Regions from separate parts of the Paenibacillus sp. J14 genome, predicted to be linked through region 2. Evidence: a T-box and tRNA genes for the amino acid it is inferred to sense, from the RefSeq annotation. Region 2 holds a T-box; the other regions hold tRNA genes.
What was found. The T-box of region 2 lies ahead of leuS (leucine--tRNA ligase). A T-box ahead of a tRNA ligase gene usually reads a tRNA of that ligase, here a tRNA-Leu.
Positions count from the first base shown of each region.

Region 1: it has a tRNA-Leu gene. The T-box ahead of leuS (leucine--tRNA ligase) is inferred to sense a tRNA for this amino acid. The anticodon was not compared.
Region 3: it has a tRNA-Leu gene. The T-box ahead of leuS (leucine--tRNA ligase) is inferred to sense a tRNA for this amino acid. The anticodon was not compared.

Region 1 covers NZ_JADQ01000055.1:20,291-24,524, reverse strand. The annotation lists gene M891_RS24140 (Ig-like domain-containing protein) at 1-2,275, opposite strand, end outside; tRNA gene M891_RS0118100 (tRNA-Leu) at 2,449-2,534, opposite strand; gene M891_RS0118095 (hypothetical protein) at 2,701-2,901, shown strand; gene M891_RS0118090 (S-layer homology domain-containing protein) at 2,972-3,628, shown strand; gene M891_RS0118085 (aspartyl-phosphate phosphatase Spo0E family protein) at 3,898-4,056, shown strand.
Region 2 covers NZ_JADQ01000050.1:23,476-27,709, forward strand. The annotation lists gene leuS (leucine--tRNA ligase) at 1-2,063, opposite strand, end outside; T-box leader at 2,175-2,391, opposite strand; tRNA gene M891_RS0117245 (tRNA-Pro) at 2,556-2,629, shown strand; gene M891_RS0117250 (hypothetical protein) at 2,670-3,068, opposite strand; gene M891_RS0117255 (hypothetical protein) at 3,167-3,352, shown strand; gene M891_RS24110 (MerR family DNA-binding protein) at 3,373-3,639, opposite strand; gene M891_RS24715 (FUSC family protein) at 3,820-4,234, opposite strand, start outside.
Region 3 covers NZ_JADQ01000009.1:90,746-94,979, forward strand. The annotation lists gene M891_RS0104775 (serine hydrolase domain-containing protein) at 1-236, opposite strand, end outside; gene M891_RS0104780 (ATP-binding protein) at 334-1,611, opposite strand; gene M891_RS0104785 (LytR/AlgR family response regulator transcription factor) at 1,598-2,353, opposite strand; tRNA gene M891_RS0104790 (tRNA-Leu) at 2,502-2,586, opposite strand; gene M891_RS0104795 (glycoside hydrolase family 5 protein) at 2,685-4,234, opposite strand, start outside.

The DNA.
Region 1 (4,234 bases), on a different contig from region 2:
CTGAAACGCTGATAGATACCTTTTTGCCGCCATACTCTGCTTTGATGGAAGCAGAGCCCTTGGCAATCGCCTGAATCTGACCAGCCGACACTTTCGCAACGTTCGCCTTGGAGGTTGTCCACTTCGCGCTGCCCGTTACCGTGGCGACCTTGCCAGTATCGTACGTTGCCGTCAGGACAACCGTTTTGGCCGCACCAGGAGCCAGCTGCAGCTTCTTCTCGCTAACCTCCAGTTTCACCAGCTTCGGAACCACATTCACTTTCACGGTAACGACATTGCCTTGATAAGAACCTGTGATCGTCGCGGTTCCTTCAGCGACAGCCTTCACCGAAGAGGATGATACCGTAGCAACGTTCACATCGGAGGAGACCCAGCCCATTTTGGAGGACAGGGTGACTTTCTTGCCGTCTGCATAATACCCCGTTACCTTGATCGATTTCGATTTCTTGATGTTAAGCTCGATCGTTTGCGGCTCTACAACAATCTTGGTGATTTTCGGCTCAATAGAGACCGATATATTGAGGGTCTTGTTCTCGAAAGTTCCTTTCAGCGTGGCCGAGCCTTTGCTGAGACCTTTCAGCTTCTTGCCGTCTGCTGTCGACTTCAACACCGCATTGGAGCCGGTAACGCTCCATTCAACGCCAGCCGGATTCGTTTGCTCTACACCATTTTCATAGACCACCGTGATTTCCGGCAGCGCATTTTCTTCACCGATGACGATGTTCATTGAAGTTTGCGTGGCGAGAAGCGTCAGAACCTTTTCTTTCACGTTGACTTTAAGCGCCACTTCAGTTCCGCGAATTGGGAAGTCCGCGTTCGGGGTCAGCCCTGTTCCGGCTTCTGCCAGCTTCCCGGTCAACGTAACTTCGGCAGATACAACCGAGTCATCCAGATCCTTCGTTACGATCTTTCCATCCTCGACTACCGCGATATCCTCTTGGCTCGAGGTCCACGTGATGGCATCGCTGAGATCGATGGATTCTCCGTCCAGCTTCGTGCCGGTCACCTTCGGCAGGCTCGCCGATCCGCCTACATAGATATCAAGCTGCTCTTTCTCGATTTTGAGCTCGGTCACCGTAGGAAGTACCGTAACTTTGAAGCTCTTGCTCACGCCTTGATAGCTGGCTTTAATCGTAGTTGATCCCGCCGCTTTGGCCGTCACAACACCGGTGTCACTTACAGTCGCAACTAATTTATTGGAAGAAGTCCATTCCGCACTATTGCTGACGTCTTGAGTTTCGTTTGCCTTCACTCTCACGCCGGCATTTACTGCCAACGTTTCCCCGATGAAGAGTGTCTGATCGCCGGACGGCGTGAGCAGAATCGCTTCATACGGGGCTCTTACGTAAATGTCGACTTTGGCTTGCTCGCCATAATAGGTTGCCGTAATCGTCGCTTTCCCCGTCGATACGATTTTAACCGTTCCGTCTTCAACTGTAGCAACGCTGGTATCCGAAGAACTCCAGGTGGCTTTTTCCGTAACGTCGTTTGTCGTATCCGGGTCGCTCTTCAGCACCGTTTTCACCTTAAGTTCTACTTCTTTATCTGCCACGATCAACTCAAGGTCTTCTTTATCCTGAATTTCCGTGTCTGTCGTTCCAGACGTCTTGTACAATTTCAAGCCGGAGTAAGGCGACGTCACCTTCGCTTTGAACGAAGCAGTCAAACCGGCATATTTCGCTGTAATCGTCGCTTCCCCTGTACCGGTCAGCGTAATCTTGCCCTTTTCAACAGTCAGTACACCCGTATTCGAGGAAGTCCAATCCGCCTCATCCGTTACATCCTTGGGTTCCACAGACGTGTTATCCACCTTCGCCTTAGCGGTGACGGTCAGATCGGAGTCAGGGGTGTCCAGACTATATTTTCCGTCTAATTTGTAGTCCAAAGTTAATTCAGTGTAGGTGTCTGTAACTTTAATCGTAATAGACGATACCGACCCGACTTCAGTCGTTGGATTTTTATATTCCGCCGTGATGATCGCAGTACCGCTCTTCAGCGCGGTGACCAAACCGCCGGCACTAACCTTGGCTACGGTATCATCACCGGACGTCCAAGTTACAGTAGAAGTCACATCTTTGGTGCCGCCCCCTTCAAGCCCAGCCGTTACTTTAAGCTGCTTCGTTTTCCCCACGCCGAGTTCAACGGTCGTACCGGCTCCATCGATATTAATCTCCTTGATGTCCCCAGATGCTGCAAATGCGCCCGTAGGAGCAAGTACCGAAAGGAGGAGCGTCAAGACGAGCATCCAATACGTCATCTTCCTGTTAGCCAACATTGATTCCTCTCCTTTATTCTCATTGCTGATGTACCGGAACCTTTTTCCAGCCTTCTCCCATTTTATATCGACATTTAGTAGATATTTCGTAACGTTTTTCGTCAAAATAATCCATTTGTCCTATAAAAAAAATAGAGCACACTCAATAAACGAGTGCACTCTATCTTCACAAATGCCGAGGACCGGGCTCGAACCGGTACGGTAGTCACCTACCGCAGGATTTTAAGTCCTGTGCGTCTGCCAATTCCGCCACCCCGGCTTGTTCAAAAATTCCGTATTTATGATTATATACAGAATTCCAATCAATATCAACCCAAAATTCATGCTGTCTTATTCCGATAAACTATTCAGTTAGGAATTATGGTAAGTTAAGGTTAGTCTTGCGAAAAAAGGCTTGAATTTCAGGAAAGGTGAGGTTAGCATTCATGCACGAATTGAAAATGGCAGTTACGCTGGGTCATCAAGTGGTCATTCAACTGCATGACGGACAATTGATGACCGGACTGCCGAAGTGGGGTTCAGCGCCTGACAAAGTACATCTGCGCACAACAGAAGGGGCCGTCTGGGTGAATCTCGACGAAATCCATCACGTGACGCGAATCATTCCATTTGGAAAATCTTTTTAATTTTTTCTGCAACCTTTTCCAATACTCATCGTCTAGAGGTTGTCAAAAAATACTAGACGAGGTGATCACCATGTTTAAACGTAATGTAGCCCTGTTGTCCGCCGCCGCCATTTTGAGCTTGTCTTTGGCTGGAGAAAGCTTTGCTGCTGCAGGGACCTTTAAAGATGTAAGCCAATCTGTCGCCAAAGACAGTATTTCTGTCCTGCAAGCGAAAGGCATCGTTCGCGGCGTCAGCGCCGACAGCTTCCTGCCGGATGACCAATTGACGACTAGCCAGGGCGTTCAGTTAATCGTCAATCTGCTGGGGTTGAAGTTGGATACTCCAGAAAACGCTGGTGATTATTTTGTCAATGTCAAGCAAGATGCCTGGTATGCCCCTGCGTTCTCGATTGCTCAAACTAACGGGTTTGATCTTGACGTCAACGTGAATCCGGACAAGCCTATGACGCGTGAGGAATTTACCCATCAGCTGATTTTGGCGATGGAGAAGCATGGCGATTTGCCGATGATCAATATCAAACCAATCGAATTTGCTGACGATGACCAGCTGACGGTTTCTTATCAAGGGACGGTTCAACGTGCGCTTGTGCTCGGGATCGCCCAGCTGGATGAGAACAATCAATTCCATCCGGGAGATCTGATTACCCGCGCAGAAGCGGCTCTCTTGACCTATCATGCGGTGGAATACTTGGCCGCACATCCTGCTCCGTCTCCGGACAGCAAGTGATCGCCTATTCGATAAAAATTGGAAGGACCGCCTTATGCGGTCCTTTTTTGATTTCCGTGAAAAGCTTAAATTTTAATAAAATTCACTAAATCGACAGATTTTTGCATTTTATTTCAGGATTTAGGGAGGATTTACAAAAACGGACATAGAAAACATAAGGGTACCGCTTTAATTTGGTGCAGAACAGTGACAGTACATGGAAGAGGTCGGACAATCACCAGTCGAAAGCGGACGGATGGCATTAATACCTCAACTAGGAGTTGTTCGTCATGGAACTCATCCTCAAAATTGAAGAGCTCCGGATGGAATTAAACCATCTTGCCCGAAGTAAACGTCTTGCGGATCGGGAAATGATCATGGTAAGTCAGCAACTAGATGAATTGCTAAATGAATACCATCGATTAATGATCCAGAAGCAAGTCAAATGATCTTTAGGGAGCTGTGACAACGGCTCCTTTTTTCTATTTTGATAAAAAGATCTCCCAAATACTGAAACTTACCATTGAGCTAGCCCGTATAGAAAACCCGATGTGTTCTGGCGTATAGATGAGGCCTGGAAAATATTCTAGTACTATCCGACAATTTTAAAAGGAGGAGAAATTTTAT
Region 2 (4,234 bases):
TGGCTGATCGCGGTGTTAAAGCGGAGGTTTTCAAAATCCTCGGTCACTTTCTTGATCGTCTTGTGCCATGTACGTTTGAAATCGTCGCTTCCACCGTCCGCCGTAATTTTCGGATTCAGGCTGCCGTCTTCGGCAATGAACAGACGCCATACGCGAGACAGGAAGCGGTGAATACCTTCAACGCCGCTTTCATTCCATGGTTTCGTTGCTTCCAACGGCCCCATGAACATTTCATACACGCGCAACGTATCCGCCCCGTATTGGTTTACGATTTCGTCCGGATTGATGACGTTACCGCGGGATTTACTCATCTTCTCATTGTTGGTACCGAGAATCATCCCTTGGTTGACCAGCTTTTGGAACGGTTCTTTGGTAGTTACAACCCCAAGATCGTAGAGCACCTTATGCCAGAAGCGAGCGTAGAGCAGGTGAAGCACCGCATGCTCGGCCCCGCCGATGTACAGGTCAACCGGCAGCCATTCCTGCTGCTTCTCCTTCGAGCACAGCTCCTTGTCGTTGTGCGGGTCGATATAACGCAGGTAATACCAGCAGCTTCCCGCCCATTGCGGCATCGTGTTCGTTTCGCGGCGAGCTGGCAGCCCCGTTTCCGGATCCACGGTGTTCACCCATTCGGTCACGTTCGCCAGCGGCGATTCCCCGGTCCCCGACGGTTTGATCGCATCTACATCCGGCAGAACCAGCGGCAGCTGATCTTCCGGTACCGGCTTCATCGTGCCGTCTTCCAGATGCAGAATCGGGATCGGCTCCCCCCAATACCGTTGACGGCTGAACAGCCAGTCGCGCAGGCGGTAAGTCACTTTGCCGCGGCCTTTGCCGTTCTCCTCCAGCCAGGAGATCATTTTCTTGATGGCTTCCTCCTTGCCCAGGCCGTTCAAGAAGCCGGAGTTCACATGGGCTCCGTCGCCCGTATAAGCCTCTTTCGACAGATCGCCGCCCTCAACCACCTCGATGATCGGCAGATCATACTGTTTGGCGAATTCATAGTCGCGCTCATCATGCCCAGGTACAGCCATGATCGCACCGGTTCCGTAACCCACCAGCACGTAGTCGGCAATCCAGATCGGCAGCTTCTCTCCATTGACCGGATTGATCGCGTACGCGCCGGTGAATACCCCAGTTTTCTCCTTAGCCAGGTCGGTACGTTCCAGATCGCTCTTCCGCGCCGCTTGGTCTTGGTAAGCTTCAACCGCTTGGCGTTGAGCATCGGTCGTGATCTTCTTAACCAGTTCATGTTCTGGAGCAAGCACCGCATACGTCGCTCCAAACAGCGTATCCGGACGAGTCGTAAAGACCGTCAGAGACGCATCATGACCTTCGATTTCGAATACGACTTCCGCACCTTCGGATTTCCCAATCCAGTTGCGTTGCATATCCTTGATGCTTTCCGACCAATCCAGTTCCTCCAGGTCTTCCAGCAGCCGTTCAGCGTATTCGGTAATTTTCAGCACCCATTGACGCATCGGCTTGCGGATGACCGGATGGCCGCCGCGCTCACTCTTGCCGTCAATGACCTCTTCGTTCGCCAGCACCGTACCCAATGCCGGGCACCAGTTCACTGGAATTTCGGCCACATAGGCCAGACCTTTTTTATACAGTTGGAGAAAGATCCACTGCGTCCATTTATAATAATTCGGATCAGTTGTACTGATCTCGCGGTCCCAATCGTAAGAGAAGCCCAGCGACTTGATTTGGCGCCGGAAGTTGTTGATGTTCTTCACCGTGATGTCACGCGGATGTTCGCCCGTATCGAGCGCATGCTGCTCTGCTGGCAACCCGAAAGCATCCCAACCCATCGGATGAAGTACGTTATAGCCGCGCATCCGTTTGAAGCGAGAGACGATGTCTGTAGCTGTATACCCCTCCGGATGGCCTACATGGAGGCCTGCTCCCGATGGATAAGGGAACATGTCAAGCGCGTAAAACTTCGGTTTCCCCGCCTCTTCCCGTGTTTTAAAAGTTTGATGCTTTTCCCAATAAGCCTGCCATTTCGGTTCAATGGCCTGGGCCCGGTAAACATCATGGGGCACATTTTGGTCCGCCATAATTCAAAATCCTCCTTGAAAACAACAATTTGAAATGCGGGATCCACGTCATAAGCCGACGAGGTGAACTCCCTAAAATCAAAAAACCTCCCGACCCGTAGCGTTATGATCGCTAGGGACGAGAGGAAATTTCCCGTGGTACCACCCTAGTTAGCATCGGACATGCTTTGTCCTAGCTCCCTTTGCACCCTTAACGCGGGCAAGACGATGATGATTTGCGCATCATAACTCCAAGGCGAGTTCATCTGCATTCCCCAACCGGCTTGCACCAAACGCCGGCTCTCTGGATGGCGGAATCCAAATTACTATTCCTCTTCAAAGTTCCACAATATAGAATTGAATTATCAATTATTATATAAAATAATGCCACATATCGTCAACGTTGGTTCCGATTCCTTGCGTTCAAAAATTTTTCATCCGTCCCCCCCTTTACAGCTTCGCCTAAAAGTGTATAATGTATTAATGTTTCCCCCAAATTAATCATATTGCTGACGAGACGTGGCTCAGCTTGGTAGAGCGCTTGCTTCGGGAGCAAGAGGTCGCAGGTTCAAATCCTGTCGTCTCGATTCTTATGACACCAATATCGCGGTCTTAGGCCGCGATTTTTTATTGCCCTTTTAAGGCTGAAAGATCATGAACCAACCTCATGCACAACCCCTGAACGGTGAAGTTACTTAAACTAACCCCATCCTCGCTTTCTAAAACAACTCTCAGAAGCTGCCCTGCATTGATCTTCTGCCAAGGAGTTGTAAATGTCGCATTTCTATGATGATTCCTGTAGTCTTCGTGCATCTTCTTCTCATCTTCATTAAAGAGGCCCTTAAGAACTTCCGGATGATCCATTTCAAAGCACACCGCAATCCGATCAAATTTTACCTGAGGGTCACACCTAAGTTCCTCAAGGTTCGAAACGGGAATTTTCTTGGCTGAATAGGTTTGAATCACGAACTTCTCAACTTCTTGAAGAGAAGAATTTGTGGATTGATTTGGGGGGAGTTTGTTCATAGAGATCGGCTCCTTAACCAGAATTCAAAAAATAAATGCTCTCCAGCGATGTTCCAAGTATACTATATGTTAAGAAGTACCCATTAGGAGGGATTCCAGTGAATATGTGGGAGAAACAAGAGAAAGATCAGCTTAAAGAGTATCAACGCAAGCCTTTCATCAATTTGGCGGATTCGATGAATCGTGCGGAAATCGGAAACTGGAACGCTTTAGCAAAAGGCGGTGTTTGGACCACCCTCGTCATCCTCGTCGGACTCCTTCTCTTCTTCTCCTTTCGATTCTAACAGCCATCGTACTGACTCTATCAGTCCCATCCTGCTTCGGCCTTCCAATTCTTCAGAAATGCTTCGGCTTTTTGCGGATCGACCTTAAGCAAGGTCCGGTACTCCAGCATTTTGCTTAGAGTGTCCAGCATTTGATCGTACTCTTTCTTTTTGTCCTCAATCTCCTTCATCTTGCTTCGGATCCATTCGATGGTTTGTTCGTTCGTGCTCGTATGGGCATCGTGCTCCTGCAGCACATCCTTCAATTCAGCCAGCGAACAGCCGATAGATTGGAATTTCTTAATCATCCTCAAGCGCTCGACATCACAAGCTTGTACAACACAGCGCAAGCAAGCCCAGCGACGCGGGAGCTTCTCGGCTGGAAACCGGTGCAACCCGGGCTGATCGCTGATCTTGAGTCAGGACACTATTTTGCATAAAAATAAGGATGCCCACTAGCCCTTCACGGCTCTTGGGACATCCCTTTTCTACGATATTTTAAGCTCCGCCTTCGTCTGGAAACGTCCTCGCTCTTTAATCGGAAGCGGCAAGCCCATCTTCTGCAGCTCGGCGTAAATCCAATCCGCGTGGTACTCATAGACGATTTCTATTCTGTACTGCTGTTCTGCGTTGCGGGTTCCTGCCTCAACGGAATCACTCCGTTCAAGATCAGCCTCGACCAGCAATTGTCGATGCTCGGCAAGCAGCTGTTGCAAAATCACCAAATGCTCATAGATGTGGCGATAGGATTCAATTTCTTTGCCGATGTGCTCCATCGATTCACTGAGATCCCGAGTCAGATGGAATTCCTCTTTGCAGAGCTGATAATATTTCTCCAGACAAGCTAGCTCCGCACGAAAACTCTTCAAATCGACGGCTTCCCGACACGAAGTAATCTGCCCA
Region 3 (4,234 bases), on a different contig from region 2:
GTCACCGGCGCTCCCTTCTCTTTATCCGCTAATCCCGCTCCATCCGACAACGTGATTTTTCCGTGGTCCATAATCGCATATTGCAGGCTGGTCACATCGTAATCTGCGATCACGGTTTGAGCCAGCGCCTGCGCTTTGTCCTTGATGGTGCTTGCTTCCGCTTGAACACTTCCTTGACCTACCGGTACGATCAATACCAGCAAGAACGCCAGGAAGCCAAAGATCCATTTCTTCATGTGATGATTCCTCCCTGTACCTTGATCTGTGTTTTACAGGTCTTATCGTACAGGAAGGCAGATGGGAAGAGACGTATTTGGTTCCGAAACGCAAAATTTAATCCCTGAACGGCAAAATCACCATGTTATTAAACGTCTTATTGCCGGTTTCGATCGTCATGTTCCCGCCGTACTTGTCACAAATGCGGGAGATGTTGGTGAGACCGATGCCGTGAAACTCCCGGTTCGGCTTCTGGCTCTGCAGACGGGTCACGTTCTGCTCCGTATGGTTCAGGATTTGAATCGTGAGGGCATGCGCGTCCGAGCGGATACGAATCAGAATATAGCGATCTTCCGCCACCCTGACTTTCTTGGAAGCTTCCAGGGCGTTATCCAGCATATTACCGAGAACAACGCAGAGGTCATAGCGGTCGATGTTCAGCTCCTGCGAATGGAGCTGTAGCTGTGTATCGATCCGAATGCCGTTCGCTTCACCGATGTTAAGCGCATTGGTCACCAGCGCATCGATTACGAGATGGCCGGTATTCACCCGATGATAAGCGTCTTCGACCTTATTTAGCGTAACCCGAATATGCTCTAACGCCGCAGCCGTATCCCCGCGCTTCATGCACTCTTCGATATATAGAAAATGCTGGTTTGTATCGTGGATGATGCGTTTAATCGACTTGAAGCTATGTACCGTTTTTTCATAGTTGGCGTCCTGATAGTCCATCTGCCGCTGCAATTGGAAGTTCTCCTGCTGGATTTGGAATTTGTCCATCATCGTGTCAAACATATAGATCACCAAAACATTCAGGAGCAACAACCCAATGACCCAAATGAAGAAATGCAGATTCTTCTCACTGGTCGCCGCCAGCAAATTGACCTGATAAATGCTGAACACCGGTACGAACAGAAAGAGCAGGTAATAGCCGGGCTTTAACGGATACGTCCGCCGTTTGGCCACCATCCGGATCAACTGAATGACGACAAACATCAAAATGCAGGACAGCAACAAGGTTTTCGCGGACGCCGTAAAATTGGTAGGTTCAAAGTCCCGAAATTCATCCGCATCGAGCGTATAGAAAATAAAAATGGACAGCGAATTCACAATCGACATCAACACGCCGTACAACACGGTAAACATAAGTTTATTTTTTAACTCTACCTGGTACGTATCCGCCAGACTATAGATCAATAGCAGCGCCACGCCGGAGGCAAACCACTCCAAATCAAGCGTCAAATAAACCGATGCCAACAACGCGAATAGAACAAAATGCGCGAATCGCTGCGGTTTACGGGTTGCTCTTCCAAACACTGAATCAAAGAAGAAAATAATCTGAAACCCCAGCACAAACACGCTGCTGATCAGAATCGGAAGATTAAATGGAATCATGGGTAATATCCTTCATCACCTTATATTTGGTATAGAAATCCTTTACTTCTTTCACTTTCGAGCGTCCGATTGGCAGCTCCAGCCCGTTCGACATCTGTACGAAATTGCCCGCAAATTTAACCACGTGGTTGAGGTTGATGATAATCGAACGATGGATTTGTAAGAAATGGCTGTCCTTTAGCGCTTCCGCATACTTCGAGATCAGCCCCTTACTTTCAACCACCTTGGAAACGGTGATGAACTTGAGTTTATTTTTCATCGTTAGGCTCTTGGCGGATTCAATCGCGATAATCTCCTCATGCTTCAGCACCACTTCTTCATAGCCGGACTGGACGATCAAAAATTTCTTCTCTTGCGCTTGGAAGTAATGACAAAGCTTGAGCACCTTCTCCTCCAGCACGAAGGGCTCAACGGGCTTAATCAGATATTGAAAAATAAACACGTCAAAACTCTCCACCATATATTCAGGATAACTCGTCAAAAAGATAATCTGCTCATCCAGATGCTGAAGCTCCCGGATTTTGCGGGCCGCAGCAATGCCGTTGATCCCGCCCATCTCCACATCCAAAATGAGAATATGAAACGGCGTCTGCCCTTGTTCATAATGGGCTACCAGCGCCTCTCCCGAAGGAAACTGTTCGATGTCAAATTCGATATTGGATTTAAAAGATAACGCCAGCAGCATCTGCTTGATCTGCTCACGCTGTTGCTTCTCATCATCACAAATCGCCACTCGAAACAATGCGGCCTCACCTCGCTTGTATGGATTACTCTCTTGCCCGCAGCTTTACGCGATTATCCCTTTCACTCCGCTGTTCACTATGCCTAGTATGCAAAAAAAGCTCTTAAATTCTACAGGAGAATTCAAGAGCTTCTAGCAGTTTAAACGATGCGGTCGAGAGGACTCGAACCTCCACGGGGGGTTAGCCCACACGGACCTGAACCGTGCGCGTCTGCCAATTCCGCCACGACCGCTTAATGTGATCTCTCCGCGAAAGCCGTTAAACCATTTTTCGCGGCGACAAGATATAAAATATCATGCGCCGCGAAAAGAGTCAAGCCTTTTTTTCAATTTATTCCACTGTAATGGCATGCAACTCGACTCGGCCCGTCTCCACACTAACGGTTAGCGTGGTCTTCGCGGCCTCAACAAGTACGGCGCTGTAGCGGCTGACATCTTGGCTTGGAGAAATCGTCAGACGCGCGCGCTCAACCCCATCTTGCTTCAATGTGATCACCGTTTCTTCCCGGCAAATCAACTCCAGCATCGCCGTGTTGCCTGCCTCGAGTCCGCAGAACGAATAGGCGGCAAACTCGCCGTCCGCAAGCTCGAGCGCGAGATTTTGCCAGCCGCAATCAAACCCGAACTTCTTCGGTTGCGGCTCATCTGAGATCGGCACGATTTTCATGCCCGTTTGGGCCCGGTATTTATAAATGTTCCCTTCCGTGCGGCGTCCGCTGAACGAGATGCCTCTGCCCGGCAGCTCATCAAAATCTGTACCGCGAACCCGAGAGCCCGGCTTGCGGAAGACCGCCGCGGTTACCTCTGGATGAGGAGTGCAGTTCTCTACCTTGATGTTATCTAAATAAGCATCAAGAATCTGCCGTGCGCGCTCATAACTTGGTCGTGCTCCGCCCTCGACATAAGCCAGCAGCTCGTCCCAGCCATCAGGTTTGTTCACCGAATACGGCGAGTTGGCGCGCTCCATCTTCTTCCACGGCCATAAGTTGTAGCCGATCCCCAGCGACAAGGCTAACGGATACATCGCCGCAAACCACTCCAGCTCGTTCTCCCCGGTCTCGCCAAGCCATAGCGGTTGATCCAGCGTCTCGGACAGCTTAAGGAACTCCTCGTACGCTTCTTTGCCGGGTTTGCAAGCGTATCGATGGAAATGGATCACCATATTGGGATCATAACGTTTATAAAATATTGCCGTATTCGTCGCCCAGTGATGCCCTTCCACCGACAGCAGATGTCGGTCGTCCATTTCCCGAATCGCTGCAATTACTTCATCATAAAATGCCGCCAGCCGCCGAACGAGGTAATCCTCGTGTTTGCCTTCCATCAAACCGGGACGAACCGGCTCATTTAACAGGTCGTACCCGCCGACGATCCAGCGGTCGCGATACCGCCGCGCCAACTCCTTCCACAGCTCGATTGCTTTGTTCCAGCTTTCCTCATCGGTGAACAAGCGAGGGAAATCGTCGATCGAGTCGTCGATGTTGGCTCCGGTCTGTCCGCCAGGCGCTCCATGCATATCCAGAAAGGCGTAGAGACCAAACTCCTCGCACCAATCCAAACAGCGGTCGATCAATGCAAACCCGTCCTCTTTCCAGCGGATGCCCGGCTCGTCCTCCATCAGCAATCTCCAATTAAAAGGAATGCGGACTGAGTTATACCCCTGCTCCGCCATGCGCCGGATATCTTCGCGGGTCACATAGTTCTCTCGGAAACGCTTCCAAAATTCTTCCGCATAATCCGCTCCGGCCAATTCCTGAATGACGGCCTCAATCCGCCGCGGGCGATCGAACCGGGAGTGATGGGATAGCCACATATAGCCTTCGCATAAGAGCCAATTCCCCAGTCCCCAGCCCGTCAGCAGGATCTCCTCTCCATCGCCGT